Regions from separate parts of the Ruegeria sp. H7 genome, predicted to be linked through region 1. Evidence: riboswitches for the same ligand, from Rfam matches in the RefSeq annotation. Region 1 holds a riboswitch; the other holds the start of a gene.
What was found. Region 1 has a riboswitch for cobalamin ahead of ACR0AC_RS04435 (hypothetical protein). Riboswitches for the same ligand answer to the same signal wherever they lie in the genome.

Region 1 (7,772 bases):
GAACATGCGGAAGAGGCGATCCGTCTCTACCGCCCCGAGGATTACGCCGAAGTTACCTATGGCATTGGCACCGATCAGGGCGTTCTGGCCTATGGGGTCAGCGCGGTGGCCCATTGGTGGTGCGGCGCGCCCGATACGGCGCTGGAACGTGCCGAGGCGGGGTTGGCGCTGGCCGAGGGGTTGAACTCGGCGCTCAGCCTGGCCGCCGCACGGGCCTTTCTGATCATCACCCTGCATTGCCGCCGGGACAGTGACCGCGCCTATGCTCTGGCCACCGAGACCTATGAGACATGCACCCAGCTTGGCATCCCGCTTTGGGGCGGGCTAAGCCAGTTGTTCCGGGCCGGACAACCCATCGACCCGCCGGACAAGCGGTGTCAGGAAGTTGATGCCGGTCTGGCCCTGTTGGCGAAAACCGGCAGCCAGACAGGCTCGGGCATGGGGTTTGCGATCATGGCTGACACGCGGCTGGCCAATGACGATCCGGATACAGCGCTGGCGATTGTTGACACCGGGCTGCAAATGTCGGGGATGTTGAACCAGCCGGTCTGGAACCCGGACCTGATGCGGCTGAAAGCACAGGTGCTGGCTGTTCTGGACCGACAAGACGAGGCCGAGGCGCTGCTGCGCACCGCAATTGACGAAGCCGGGGCTGCCGGATCGGTTTCGCTGGCCCTGCGCTGTGCGCGGGTGCTGTCTGATATGCTAACCGGCACCGCGCGCGAAGCCGAAGGCGCGCAGTTGGTTACCGATTGGACCGGTCGGCTAGAGCCCGGCGCAGCCGCTTCAGACCCGGCCTGACGACACTGAATTTTAACCAGAGGACCATTTCATGACAGACCATATCGTTTTCTGCTCGGGCCCGATGTTCAGCGTCGGTGATCTATGGGAGCAATATAACATCGCCGCCGTGCTCGAGGCCGGAGGGTTCGGCACCTATCTCGCCCCGCGCGACGGCGTCGAGATCGCCAAGATGATGGATATGTTGCAGGACCCTCAGGTCTGGTCACAAAAGGGCCAGGAGATGCTGTATATCATCCTCAAGGTCGGCTACGCGCAGGATATCTACCAATTGCTCGGGCGCTGTTCGAGCCTTGTGTTCAACATGGATGGCCGGGTGCCCGATGGCGGCAGTATTGTCGAGGTGACAACAGCCTACGCCGCTGGAATGCCCCTTGTGATCTACAAGACGACACCGGTGACGCTGTTTGGTGGGGTCGATAACCCGATGATTCAGGGGCTTTCGACCAATTGGGACTATGTGCATGACACCGCATCCATCGTGCCCGCCCTGCTCAAACGGATCGAAGCTCAGTCGCAGAACGGCTATGTCTACACCCCGCCCCCGAATGTCAGCCTTGTGATGGAGGTTGGGGCGATGACGGCAGACCCCAGTTCGGACCTTCACAAGCGGCTCGACGCGATTTCGAATGCGCCAAACGAGAAGGCCGCGCTGGAAGCGGGTGAGGAACTGATCGAATGGGCGAAAAGCAACAAGGCTTATCAGGCGGCGTTTGGCGGGTCGGCACCCACATAAGCCCTGTTGGATTGGTGGGGTTGAAGCGAATTCAGTGACACTCGCATTGATTTCGAGACCTCGTTCCTGGATCTCATCCAACACACGCTGATCGCGCCAAGCTGCATCACGGGCCGCTCTTCACTCGGGCATGCCGAATGGTCGGTGCGCGTGGTCTTGCAAACCGCGCCCAATTGCATACCATGGAATACAATTGATCCCATGACATCGGGCCTGAAATTTGTCCGTCCAAGCCTCATCCCCAAGCCGCCCCGTAAGGCGGGCCATTACCTTCGGCCTTGCCGGGCTGGGAACGGTCGTATTCTGGATGCTGGGCCTGCCCCTGCCCTTTCTATTCGGCCCCATGACCGCTTGCCTGATTGCGGCACTGGCGCATGCGCCGATGGAGGGGTTCGGGCAGATCTCGGTCGCGGCGCGCACTATCCTGGGCGTGGCGGTGGGGGCTTCGATCACGCCTGATCTGTTTGGCCAACTGCCGAAAATGGCAGCGTCAATTGCTCTGATCCCGCCCTTCATCCTATTGATCGCTTTGGTCGGGGTGCCGTTCTTTCGCAAGGTCTGGGGCTTTGACGACAAAACGGCCTTTTACGCCGCGATGCCCGGCGGGTTGCAGGACATGATCATCTTCGGCACCGAGGCCGGTGCCAATCCGCGCGCCCTGTCCCTGATCCATGGCACGCGCGTGCTGATCATCGTGACGCTCGCCCCGTTGTTCCTGACCCTGTTCTACGACGCTGACCTGACCAACCCCATTGGCGAACCCGCCCGCGACCTGCCCTTGCACGAACTGGCACTGATGGTCGTCGCCGCCATTGTCGGCTGGAAAGGCAGTGAGCGGATCGGCCTGTTCGGAGCGTCCATTCTGGGCCCGATGATCCTGACTGCGGCCTTGTCACTGGGCGATTTCATCCACACCCGCCCACCGCGCGAGGCGATCCTTGTCGCGCAATTCTTTATCGGCTGCACCATCGGCGTAAAATTTATCGGCGTCACATGGGTCGAGCTGCGCAAAGTTGTGGCGGCGGGCTGCGCCTATGTTGTTGTGCTGGCCGTACTTGCAGCAGCCTTCACGGCCCTTGTGACCACGTTGGGTTTTGGACAACCGATCGAGGCCTTCCTCGCCTATGCCCCCGGCGGGCAGGCTGAAATGACGGTCTTGGCCATCGTCTCGGGCGCGGATCTCGGGTTTGTCATTACCCACCACCTGACACGGATCGTTCTGGTGATCATCGGCGCGCCCATCGCGGCCAGTCTTCTGGTGCGCTGGTCCCGCTCTCGGGATTAGAGGGGTTTCGCAGTTTGATTTGGGTTCAATTCCTGCCGGGTTGCAATCCGACGCTGCGTGCTTTGCTGGCACCGGTAGACAGGGCTTTGGCCTTATGAGACTGTGCAGCCGATGGTGTCCGACGCTCTGAGTCGGCTGAAAAGGGAATGCGGTGCGGGCAAACGCCCAAGGCCGCAACTGCCCCCGCAACTGTAAGCGGCGAGCGACCCCGACAGACCACTGGATGACCCCGCATGGGTTGTCCGGGAAGGACGGGGACAGCGATGAACCGCAAGTCAGGAGACCTGCCATCTCCGGCGCATATGTGCCGCAGTCACCTTAACTCGGGCGGGGTGCCCGTGGACGGAGCGACAAGAGATGGACCGCACTGGCCAGACATCACTGTTGATGCCCCCACAGGCCGCCCAAAAGCGCGGAGGGCGTCGTTATGCTTGACCTGACCATTTCCCAACTGGATACCGGCCACGTGCCACCGCAGCGCGCGCAAGAACTGGGGCAGATGGGCTATATGCAATGGCTGGGCGGCCTGCCCGGTTCGGCAAACTACCATGCGCAGGCACGGATTGCTTTGGCCAAGGCCAAACCGTTTGCCGAGACTTCACCCGCCATCGCTGTGTTCTGCGACTTGCTGGCCCGATCCATGCAGATGCCCCTGGAACCATTGTTCCTGGCCCTGCCCGCAAAACAGCGCCGAGGGGGCCATCGCGCGCGCCGCGCCGCCTTGTGACCTAATGCTGGCAATTCAGCTTGTGCCATCGCCCGCATTTTGGACGATTTTGGCCGGGCAATGCTTTGAGTGTTTATTGATGATTTCGTTGAATCTGCGCACCGAGCACACCGCGTTATGACGAAATCTCATAATCTAATCGAATAACAATCATTTCACCTCATAATGCCAACGCGCTATACCTGCGGCCCACACAGCCGATTGGATACCGCGAATGCTCGACTTCACCCTGCCCGACACACCCGCGCTCGCGACCCTGCGCGCGCTGGCTGCCCAGCGCATCCTGATCCTTGACGGGGCGATGGGCACAATGATCCAGACGCTGAACATGACCGAAGAGGATTTTATCGCCAACGGTCACATCCATGGCCCCGGCTGTCGGCATCACTATCACCCGGACCATCCGCAACAGGGCAACAACGATCTGCTTGTTCTGACCCAGCCGCAGGCGGTTGAGGATATACAGTACGAATTCGCAATGGCCGGGGCGGATATCCTTGAAACCAACACTTTTTCCTCAACCACCATCGCGCAGGCCGATTACGGGCTGGAGGCTGCGGTGCATGATCTGAACGTCGCAGGCGCGCAGGTGGCGCGGCGCGCGGCGGACCGGGCCACGGCTGAGGACGGCAAACCCCGGTTTGTGGCCGGGGCTGTGGGCCCGACGAACCGGACGGCCTCGATCAGCCCGGATGTGAACGATCCCGGATACCGCGCCGTCAGTTTCGATGATCTGCGCATAGCCTATGGCCAGCAGATCGACGGGCTGATCGAAGGAGGCTCTGACCTGATCCTGATCGAGACGATCTTTGACACGCTGAACGCCAAGGCGGCGATTTTCGCGGCCTTCGAGAGCTTCGCCAAGGCCGGACGCTGCCTGCCGCTGATGATCTCGGGCACGATCACCGATGCCTCGGGCCGGACGCTTTCTGGCCAGACACCCACCGCCTTCTGGCACTCGGTCGCCCATGCGCGCCCTTTCACCGTCGGGCTGAACTGCGCCCTTGGCGCTGCATCCATGCGCCCGCATATGGCCGAGATTTCGGGCGTGGCGACCGCCCTGACCTGCGCCTACCCCAACGCGGGCCTGCCGAATGAGTTCGGCCAGTATGACGAAACACCAAACCAGACCGCCGCTCAGGTCGAAGAGTTTGCCCGCGATGGCATCGTCAACGTGGTCGGCGGTTGCTGCGGCACCACGCCCGACCATATCCGCGCGATCGCCGAAGCGGTTGCGCCCTTTGCCCCCAGAAAGGTACCCGCATGACCCGTCATCTGCGCCTCTCGGGGCTGGAGCCTTTTGTCCTGACGCCAGACATCCCCTTTGTGAATGTGGGTGAGCGGACCAACGTCACCGGCTCGGCCCGGTTTCGCAAATTGATCGTGAACCGCGACTATGCCGCCGCGCTGGACGTTGCGCGGGATCAAGTGGAAAACGGCGCTCAGATCATCGACATCAACATGGATGAAGGGCTGATCGACAGCAAACAGGCGATGGTCGAATACCTGAACCTTGTCGCGTCCGAGCCCGATATCGCCCGCGTGCCAATCATGATCGACAGCTCGAAATGGGAGGTGATCGAGGCCGGGCTGCAGTGCGTGCAGGGCAAGCCGGTGGTGAACTCGATCAGCCTGAAAGAGGGAGAAGAGGCGTTTCGCCATCACGCGGGTCTGTGTCTGGCCTATGGTGCCGCCGTGGTGGTCATGGCCTTTGACGAGGCCGGTCAGGCCGATACGTTCGAACGCAAGACCGAGATTTGCGCCCGCGCTTATCGCATTCTGGTCGAGGATATGGGGTTCCCACCCGAAGACATCATCTTTGACCCCAACATCTTTGCCGTCGCCACCGGGATCGAAGACCACGACAATTACGGCGTGGATTTCATCGAGGCGACCCGCTGGATAAGGCAGAACCTGCCCCATGCACATGTGTCGGGCGGCGTGTCGAACCTGTCTTTCAGCTTTCGCGGCAACGAGCCGGTGCGCGAGGCGATGCATGCGGTGTTCCTGTATCATGCCATTCAGGCCGGGATGGATATGGGCATCGTCAACGCGGGCCAGTTGGCCGTTTATGACCAGATCGACCCAGACCTGCGCGAAGCGTGCGAGGATGTGGTCCTGAACCGCCAACCGAAATCCGGCGGCAGCGCGACCGAGAACCTGCTGGACATCGCCGAACGTTTCCGTGGTGACAAGCGCGAGGAGAAAACCCGCGACCTGGCCTGGCGCGACTGGCCGGTCGAGAAACGGCTGGAGCATGCGCTGGTCAACGGTATCACCGAGTTCATCGAAGAAGACACCGAGGCCGCGCGCGCCGATGCGGAACGCCCCTTGCATGTCATCGAGGGGCCTCTGATGGCCGGGATGAACGTGGTCGGTGATCTGTTTGGCGCGGGCAAGATGTTCCTGCCGCAGGTGGTGAAATCAGCTCGTGTGATGAAGCAGGCCGTGGCCGTGTTGCTGCCCTACATGGAGGAAGAAAAGCGCCGGAATGGCGGTGAGGGCCGGCAATCTGCGGGCAAGGTGCTGATGGCGACCGTGAAGGGGGACGTGCACGATATCGGCAAGAATATCGTCGGCGTGGTTCTGGCTTGCAACAACTACGAGATTTTGGATTTGGGCGTCATGGTCCCGCCGCAGAAGATCCTGCAAGTCGCACGTGAGGAAAACGTGGACATTATCGGCCTGTCCGGGCTGATCACGCCGTCGCTGGACGAGATGGTGCATCTGGCATCGGAGATGGAGCGCGAAGCGTTCGATATTCCGCTGCTGATCGGCGGCGCAACCACGTCGCGGGTGCACACAGCGGTCAAGATCGCGCCGCGTTACACGCACGGGCAGGCGGTCTATGTCACCGATGCCAGCCGCGCGGTCGGGGTTGTCGGCGCGTTGCTGAGCCCGACGCAGAAACCCGACTATGTCGCCGGGATTCAGGCCGAATATGCCGATGTGGCCGACAAGCACGAGCGCGGCGAACGCGCCAAGAACCGCCTGCCTTTGGCCAAGGCGCGGGCCAATGCGCTGAAACTGGATTGGGATGCTTACGAGCCCGTTGCACCGTCCTTCACCGGCGCGCGCGTGCTGCCCGACTGGGATCTGGCCGAAATCGCCCGCTATATCGACTGGACGCCGTTCTTCCAGACCTGGGAAATGCGCGGTGTCTATCCCGGAATTCTTGAGGATGAAAAACAGGGCGCGGCGGCGCGGGCGCTTTTTGCCGATGCGCAGGCAATGCTGGATCAGATTATCGCAGAGCGCTGGTTCACACCCCGCGCGGTTGTTGGATTCTGGCCCGCCAACGCGGTCGGCGAAGACATCCGGCTGTATACCGGCCCGGACCGCGCTGAAACTCTGGCCAACCTGCACACGCTGCGCCAGCAGACCGTGAAACGCGGTGATCGACCGAATGTCGCGTTGTCGGATTTTGTCGCCCCGGAAGGCCATAGTGCGGACCATGTCGGCGGGTTTGTCGTCACGGCGGGACCGGAGGACTCTGACATTGCCGAGCGGCTGGACAAGGCTAACGACAATTACGGCGCGATCCTCGTCAAGGCTCTGGCCGATCGGATCGCCGAAGCCATGGCCGAGATGCTGCATGAAAGGGTCCGGCGTGAATTTTGGGGTTACGCAAAGGGTGAAGACTTCGACCCACAGGCCCTGATCAGCGAACCTTATGCCGGTATCCGCCCCGCGCCGGGCTATCCGGCCCAGCCCGATCACACCGAAAAACGCACGCTGTTCAGCCTGCTAGACGCCGAGGCCGCGACCGGAGTGGCGCTGACCGAAAGCATGGCGATGTGGCCCGGTTCATCTGTCTCCGGGCTCTATGTCGGGCACCCGGACAGCTATTATTTTGGTGTTGGCAAAGTGGAACGCGATCAGGTCGAGGACTACGCCCAGAGAAAACGGATGACCGTGGAAGAGGCCGAACGCTGGCTGGCCCCGGTGCTCAACTACGTCCCGGCCAAGGCATCGCGCAAGGCAGCCGCGTAAGGTGATATGTTGTCAGTCAATCGCCGGGCTAAGAAGTCAGCAAACCCGACAGTTTGCGCGCACCGTCCTGTAGCAAGGCAAGAAATTGTTTCAAACTGTTCAGATCATGGCGCTGCGTCGGCGCATGAACGGACAGAGTGGCGGCCAGCCTGTTGTTCTTGTCTATGACCGGGACCGCAATGGCCGTCATACCGGGCATGAACTCCTCATCATCTGTCGAATACCCGTTC
Region 2 (7,772 bases), on a different contig from region 1:
TTGCCTGTCCACCGCTGCAGGGCCGAGCCCAACCGTGGGGCCAGATCCGTCGGGGCTTGCGGCGCAGGCGTAAACTCGATGCGTCCCGGCTGATAGGAAACCAGCCGCACGCCGTTTTCGACCTCGACCAACAGTTTCACATCACGGTTGACGCGGATCAGTTCGACCACGTGATCGAAACTGGGATAGCGCGCCAAAGCGGCCTGCGTGTCCTGGGCCAGCGCCGCGACCGGAGCACCCCCTGCCCCGCGAGGCGCAGGCGCATAGGTCGGTGCTGCGCGCGCTTCAACCGGTGCAGTGCCGTTACCGTGGATCGGCATACCGCCGCCCGGTCCGCCATTTGGTGGCGCAGGTGTATCCTGCAGACGTTTGATCAGTTCTTCCGGGCTGGGCAGATCGGCCACATGGGTCAGACGGATCACCGCCATCTCGGCTGCCATCATGGCGTTGGGGGCGGCCGAGACCTCCTCCAGCGCCTTCAACAGCATTTGCCACATGCGGGTCAGCACACGCATGGGCAGGGCGTCGGCCATCTGCTGGCCACGGGCGCGCTCGTCAGGGGATACTGTCGGATCCTCGGCTGCGTCCGGCGTGATTTTGACGACCGAGACCCAATGGGTGATCTCGGCCAGATCGCGCAGCACCGCCAGCGGGTCGGCCCCTTCGGCATATTGCGCGCTAAGCTCGGTCAGGGCACCGGCGGCATCGCCGCGCAGGATCATATCCATCAGGTCCAGCACCCGGCCACGGTCGGCCAGCCCCAGCATGGCGCGCACCTGGTCGGCGGTGGTTTCGCCTGCGCCGTGAGAAATCGCCTGATCCAACAGTGAGGTTGCGTCGCGGGCAGACCCCTCGGCCGCGCGGGTGATCAAGGCCAGCGCGTCCTCGGCAATCTCGGCCCCTTCGGCGCTGGCGATCTTTTGCAGCAGACCGATCATATCTTCGGGCTCGATCCGGCGCAGGTCAAAGCGCTGGCAGCGGGACAGGACCGTGACCGGGACCTTGCGAATCTCGGTGGTGGCGAAGATGAACTTCACATGTTCGGGCGGCTCCTCCAGCGTCTTGAGCAGCGCGTTGAAGGCGCTGGTCGAGAGCATGTGAACCTCGTCGATGATGTAAATCTTGTAGCGGGCCGAGGCGGCGCGATAGCGGACGCTGTCGATGATCTCGCGAATATCATTGACGCCGGTACGGCTGGCGGCGTCCATCTCCATCACGTCGACATGGCGGCCTTCCATGATCGCGGTGCAATGTTCGCAGACGCCACAGGGTTCGGTCGTAGGGCCACCAGTGCCATCGGGGCCGATGCAGTTCATACCCTTGGCGATGATCCGCGCCGTGGTTGTCTTGCCGGTGCCGCGTATGCCGGTCATGACAAAGGCTTGGGCTATCCTGTCGGCTTCGAACGCGTTCTTCAGCGTGCGCACCATCGCGTCCTGGCCCACCAGATCAGCAAAGGTTTCCGGGCGGTATTTGCGGGCGAGAACCTGATAGGCGGGGCTGTCTGTGTCGGTCATGTCTGCTCTGGCGGATTCGGGACGTCGTCGCAGCGTAGTGGCCGCTGCCGCCCGCGTCCACAGCAGGGTCGGGGAAATTTGGTTTGGAAAGACCCGAGATCGGCGTAAACTGGAATCTCAGTATTTTTGAAGCACATTTTACAAGCAGGCTTGGGTTTGGGAGGAAATCTTTGATGTCGCAACTGGTCGTCTACGCGCTGCAAGTCGGAGGCGGAACACTTGCGCTGACCTCGATGCCGGGACGCGGCGGAGATTACGCGGGCGATCTGGATACGATCTCGGATTGGAAACCCGGTCTTGTGATCTCGATGACCACGGAAGTTGAGATGCTGCAGGACGGGGCCCGGACCTTTGGCAGTGACATTCAGGGCCGCGCCAGCAGATGGGTTCATTTGCCGGTCGAGGATTTTGGCGCCCCGCCGCGCGCCGTTCACGATCGGTGGGGGTCGGTCAGCGCATCGGCGCGGCAGGCTTTGTCCGGCGGTGGCCGGGTGCTGGTGCATTGCCGGGGTGGGTGCGGGCGATCTGGTATGGTGGTCTTGCGCCTGATGCTGGAATGCGGGGAACCGGCAGACAAGGCGCTGGCCCGGTTGCGGGCCCTGCGCCCCTGCGCGGTAGAAACCGACGAGCAGATGGCATGGGCCACGAAAGCGACCCACGCACCTTTGGATGCGCGCTCAGGCTGATACCCGCGCCGGTTCCTGCACTGGTCTTGAAGGTCTCAGGGCCAAGACCTCAAGCATGGCGCAAGGCGTTTTTGGCAAGGCCCCGGACGGAAGGGCCGCGCATGTCTCGTCAAAAATCAGGTCGGCATAGGTATCCAGCGTTTGGATCGGCGTGTCCGCCTCGGTCCCGGAGAAAATGCGTATCTGTTCTGGTCCGGCGCGAAAGCGGGCCATGCATCCTTGCGCGCAGTGCGTCAGGTCGCTGCTGCCTTCGATTTCGAATCCTTCGCTGGTGACGTGGTCGGCCTCGTTCATTGCCTCGGCCAGCGCGCGTGCCATGCGCGCCATTGCGGGGCAGGGCCCGCCTGTGCGTTGGCAAATGGTCGCCACGTATTCGTGGGTTTTTGTCTTCCAGATCATCCTGCGCCCTCCGCGCGGCGGACGGGGACGTTGGCAGGCGGTTCAGCTATGTGCTGTCAGGACCTGCCCGGACACCCCGCCCGAGTTTCGGTTACGTTGATGATGGCAGGTCTCCTGACTTGCGGGTCGTCGCTTTGCCGACCTTCCCAGCCTTTCGGCCAGTGGCATTCCGGCATTGCTTACCGCTTACAGTTGCGGGGGCAGTCGCGGCCTTGGTTCGTTCCGGTTTGACCGGGCAGAACCGCACCGTGTTCCCTTTTCATCCCGACCCATTGTGTGGATCGGAAACCATCACACAACCGCTAGCGTCTGTTCGCGTTCTGAGTCAAGCGGGGTTTTGGGTGTCACGTACACAAGTCTTGTGCCGGGCGACGTGTGGTCAAGTGGCAGCAGGGTTGACTCGGCTGCGGGTTGTTGTGCCTCTTGGGCAGGTAAACCGATTGGTTCAGAAAGGCCCACAGGTTCGATGTTGGACACGCAGCAGCACGTGAAGATCGAGGATTTCCAGTTTCCCGCTGGTCCGGCCCAGCTGTCGGCGCGGCTGTATCGGCCTTTTACTGATCCCGACACGGTGGTGGTACTGAACGGGGCAACCGGTGTGCCGCGCGACTACTACCAGCACTTTGCTCGGTGGTTGGCTGCCGAGCGTGGCATGGCCTGCCTGACGTATGACTATCGTGATTTCGGTCACTCTGCTTCCGGCCCCATGCGCAACTCGCAGGTCACGATGTCGGACTGGGCGCTGATCGATATGCCCGCAGCACGGGCCGAGATGCGCCGGCGGTTTCCGGACGCCCGGCAGTGGAGCATTGGCCATTCCGTTGGCGGAATGCTGGGGCCCATTCAGCCGGATATCGACCAGATCGACCGGATGATCTGTGTCTGCTCGGGGTTGGTGACGCTGTCCGATCACCCATGGCCCTATCGGGGGTTGGCATGGGCGTTCTGGCATGGGCATGTACCGCTGCTTGTGAAAGCCCTGGGGTATCTGCCCGGCAAAGCCATTGGGTTCGGCGCCGATCTGCCGGGCTCTGTCTATTGGCAATGGCGCAGGTGGTGCACCGCGCCGCTGAATTATGTGCCTGAGATCGGGCAAAAACTGCCACCGGCGCGCTGGGCGGATCTGGGTGTTCCGGTGGATCTGTTCACCAGCGACGACGATCAGACCGTCCCGCCACAAGCCGTATGGCGTCTGGCGGATCTGTATGGGCCGGACGCGCGGCGGCACCTGTTGTCACCCAAGGAGTTCGGAGTGAAAGAGATCGGCCATATCGGCGCATTTGCCCGCCGGAATTCGGCAATCTGGCCCCGGTTGGTTGCCTGATTGTGCTGATGAGCGGATACGTGGGGGAAAGGTGAGAGGTTGGACATCGACCCAAGCGGGGCTCGTTGTGGCTGCTTCCTTCCGGACCTGACCAGGTTGGCGAGGCGCTCGCCCGCGCCAACCTCTCAGCGCTTGATATAGGGAAGCCTGGGGAAAATGACAACCCGTCAGAGTGTCAGTCGGATGCGTTCGAACCCCTGCGGGTCTGGGTCCAGAACGATAGGGTCGTAGTTCTGCAACTCGGGCAGGTATTTCAGCGCGCCGGGCCCTGTACTGAGGATTGCCTGAACCCCGGCCTGCGGCGTGAACGAAAACGGATAAACCGCCTGAGACAGCGGGTCGGTGGGCAGGTTCCCGGTCAGATAATCGCGTAGGATTCGCTTGATATCTATTGCGGGCAGGTTGATCGGCTCTGCCGTTTCCACAAACGGGAAATGCCCGCCACCATTGGCGCGGTAATTGTTGAGCGCGACCACAAAATCCTGATTGGGGTCGAGCGTAGACCCGTCAATTCTGGCCTGCCTGATGCGGCGGTGAGAATTGTCGATCAACTGCCCTTGAGCGTCAAACCGGGCCGGGCAGGACAGGTCGATCTGGTAGGTCAGGCCAAAGAGAAGGTCGAAATTGTACCCAACCCGACCGGAGCCGATCAGATCGGTCTCGGCGTCGCGACGCAGGGTGTTGAAAAGACCCGCCGACATCTCAAGCCAGTCCAGCACCTGAGCGCCGCTGACCTTCACCGCCCTCAGTTCGTTCGGAAAGACGTAAAGGTCCGCGATGTGGCGCAGGCACACCTCGCCCGCCGGGACATCGGTATAATAGCGCGGCCCGGACCGACCGCCGCATTTATAGGGCGAAACGGCGGACAACATGGGTAAATCGGCCAGTGCAGTGCCGGACAGATAGGGGCGTAGTGGAGCAGCTTGCGCCGAGGCCACCAGAGCCAACCCCCGATCAGCGGCGCAAAAGCTGAAAAAGCTGTGCATCGGTTTTGCGATTCGCGCCACCGGCTCGGCCATCTTGGTGCGGGTTCGGGCGTGCACGGGTGCAAAAAGCCGGACCATGTCGGGGTCCTCTGGCGTTTCAGGGGTGGGTTTGTTTTGGCGAAGCGGTCTCAACCCGACCTGCTGATCGGTGACCTGCCACCCGAGATCGGCAGAGTGGGACAGGTTCAGATCAATCACGCCCAGATGACTTCCTGCGGACCCGGGCATGACAACCGGTTTGCCATGGACCAATCCGGCCTCAGGGTCGACATGGGCCAGCCCCCCGTGGTCGTTGCCGGGAAGGGTCAGATGCGTGTGCCCGGCCACTAGGGCGTCAATGCCGTCAATAGCGACCAACGGGATCACGGCATTCTCCAGCCCCGGTACTTCCTGATCTTGACCGAGGCCGGAATGGGCCAGCGCGATGACCAGATCACACCCCGCCGATTTCAGAATCTGCACGGTGCGTCGCGCCGCGCTCAAACTATCCTCGACCGTGATATCGTCGCCCAGATGATGCGCTTCCCATTGCGCGGTTTGAGGTGGCAGAACCGACAACACGCCCACGCGGATGGGAATGTCCTGCCCGTTTCGCGAAATCGATCGGTCAAGCACCGCATGGTCCTGCCAGCGTTGCGAAACCCCCGACCGGCGGCGCATATTGCTGCACAGGACAGGACATGGAGCCTGATCGAGCACAGTGTCCAGCACCTCCAGCCCAAAGCCGAAATCGTGATTTCCAAGCCCAACGGCGTCATAGTGCAGGGCCGCAAACCCTTGCATCATTGGATGGCCGTCAGGGTCCTGTACCGCCTGATCGCCCAGCGGCGTGCCCTGAAGCGCATCGCCATTGTCGAACAGCAAAACAAGTGCGCCGTCTGCTTCGGTTCGTGCTGCGCGGATCAGACTGGCGGTTCGCGTGAATCCGATCGTGGGGTCCGGCTGATCCGAGTAATAGTCGAAACCGGTCAGATTCATGTGCAGATCAGTTGTCGCGAGAATACGAATATGCACATCCGAACTTTCAGTTTGACCCGGTCTAAAAGGTCCAGTTTTCACTCTTGAATTCTACTATTGGATGCTGGTGCTAAATCAAAATCAACAATTGGTAGACTTAATGCCAATGTTTCCAGGCCTGTGCAAGCATTGCCTCTGGCCGCGCATGGCCCGGCACCGCGAAAGGCCATTGCAACGCCGGGGCAGTCATGGCAGCCCTGTCAGCAAAGCCGAAGGGGCAGGTGATGATAAATGCAGAACAGGTGACTTTCGGTGGCGCGGGTCTGAACCGTGCGGCCCATATTCGGGGCGACGCCGAGAAGTTGTCACAAGCACAAGGCGATCCGGCAGCCAGATGTGTTCTGCTGTGGCGCGGTAAACTGCTGGTGCAGGGTGACAGGCTGGATCGGTTGGCTTTGCAGCCCATGTCTCATCCCCTGATCACACGCGGACCCGGAGGGATTGTTTCTGCCCCGATCTTTCTGGGGTTGGACGCTTCAGATGCCCCTTTGTTTGCGCTGGATATTTCGAACTGGGCCGCCGAAGGGCTGGACCTGACGGGCATCGGCGCGTTTGTCGACCGGACCGAACAGCAACATCCCGACCTGCCCGAAGGCCATGTCTTTGCCGAGCTGCGCCGGATCATGACTCGCCTGTCGCCCCTTGATGCCGAACTGGCGGCGACGGCCAAGGCGGTAATCGGCTGGCATGAAACGCATAAATTCTGCGCCAAATGCGGTGCGCCCAGTGAAATCTCGCAGGCCGGGTGGCAGCGCAGTTGCCCGACCTGCGGCGCGCAGCATTTTCCGCGTACGGACCCGGTTGTCATCATGCTGATCACCCATGGTGACGCGGTGCTGATGGGCCGCTCGCCCGGCTGGCCCGAGGGGATGTATTCACTGCTGGCCGGCTTTGTCGAACCGGGCGAAACGCTTGAGGCCGCCGTACGGCGCGAGGTGATGGAAGAGGCAGGCGTGCCGGTCGGCACGGTGTCGTACCTGTCCAGCCAACCCTGGCCGTTCCCGGCCTCGCTGATGTTCGGCTGCGCGGGCGAGGCGCTGTCGCGTGACATCTTGATCGATCCGGTCGAGATTGAAGACGCGATGTGGGTCAGCAAAACGGAAATGATGCAGGCTTTCGCAGGCGAGCATCCAACCCTGCTGCCCGCTCGAAAAGGGGCCATCGCGCATTTTCTGTTGCAAAACTGGCTTGCGGACACGCTGGACTAAGGAAAAACTGGACAAAAGGCAGCAAAGGCAGACATGCAGTTTTCAGCGCGCGAAGATATCGAAGCCCCGATCAATTCGGTATTCGAAATGGTTGCCGATTTCGAACGGTTCGAGCGTATGGCCATGCGGCGCGGCATCGATGTTCGGCGCACAACCCAAGGCGTCCCGGTCGAGGCCGGCACCACTTGGGAGACCGAGTTCAAGCTGCGCGGCAAGCCGCGTCAGATGTCGGTTGTGATGACCGATTGCGACCGTCCTGCGCAGATGCGGTTCGAAGCCAACAGCAAAGGCATGAGCGGCATTACCACCGTTGATTTTCTGGCTCTGTCACAACGCAGAACCCGCCTGAGCGTCGAAATGTCCCTAAGCGCGAAATCCCTGCCCGCCCGCCTGCTTCTGCAATCAATGAAGCTGGGGCAGGCCCGTTTCCGCAAGCAGTTCCAAATCCGCTTGGGTGAGTTCGCCCGAGAGCTGGAGCAGCGCCATAAACACGGGGCTTAGGGCGCGGGGATCAGCCTTGCGACCCGTTTTCACAAAGCTATGAAAATGTCTCACATCATTTTTCTTCACGGCGCGTCCAGTAGCGGAAAGAGCACGATCGCGCGCGCATTGCAGCAAGAGATCAGTTTGCCCTT

Region 2: linked by a shared signal. The riboswitch ahead of ACR0AC_RS20220 (hypothetical protein) and the one ahead of ACR0AC_RS04435 (hypothetical protein) in region 1 are both predicted to bind cobalamin.

What each region holds. Positions count from the first base shown of each region.
Region 1 covers NZ_JBQFNZ010000001.1:932,989-940,760, forward strand. Annotated here, with positions in the region: gene ACR0AC_RS04420 (ATP-binding protein) at 1-801, shown strand, start outside; gene ACR0AC_RS04425 (nucleoside 2-deoxyribosyltransferase) at 833-1,537, shown strand; gene ACR0AC_RS04430 (AbrB family transcriptional regulator) at 1,758-2,822, shown strand; cobalamin riboswitch at 2,918-3,128, shown strand; gene ACR0AC_RS04435 (hypothetical protein) at 3,250-3,549, shown strand; gene ACR0AC_RS04440 (homocysteine S-methyltransferase family protein) at 3,764-4,816, shown strand; gene metH (methionine synthase) at 4,813-7,542, shown strand; gene ACR0AC_RS04450 (IclR family transcriptional regulator) at 7,571-7,772, opposite strand, start outside.
Region 2 covers NZ_JBQFNZ010000013.1:45,039-52,810, reverse strand. Annotated here, with positions in the region: gene ACR0AC_RS20230 (DNA polymerase III subunit gamma/tau) at 1-1,517, opposite strand, end outside; gene ACR0AC_RS20225 (protein-tyrosine phosphatase family protein) at 1,691-2,203, shown strand; gene ACR0AC_RS20220 (hypothetical protein) at 2,195-2,602, opposite strand; cobalamin riboswitch at 2,690-2,910, opposite strand; gene ACR0AC_RS20215 (alpha/beta hydrolase family protein) at 3,069-3,926, shown strand; RNA gene ffs (signal recognition particle sRNA small type) at 3,956-4,054, opposite strand; gene ACR0AC_RS20205 (bifunctional 2',3'-cyclic-nucleotide 2'-phosphodiesterase/3'-nucleotidase) at 4,094-5,926, opposite strand; gene nudC (NAD(+) diphosphatase) at 6,154-7,137, shown strand; gene ACR0AC_RS20195 (SRPBCC family protein) at 7,171-7,638, shown strand; gene ACR0AC_RS20190 (chloramphenicol phosphotransferase CPT family protein) at 7,684-7,772, shown strand, end outside.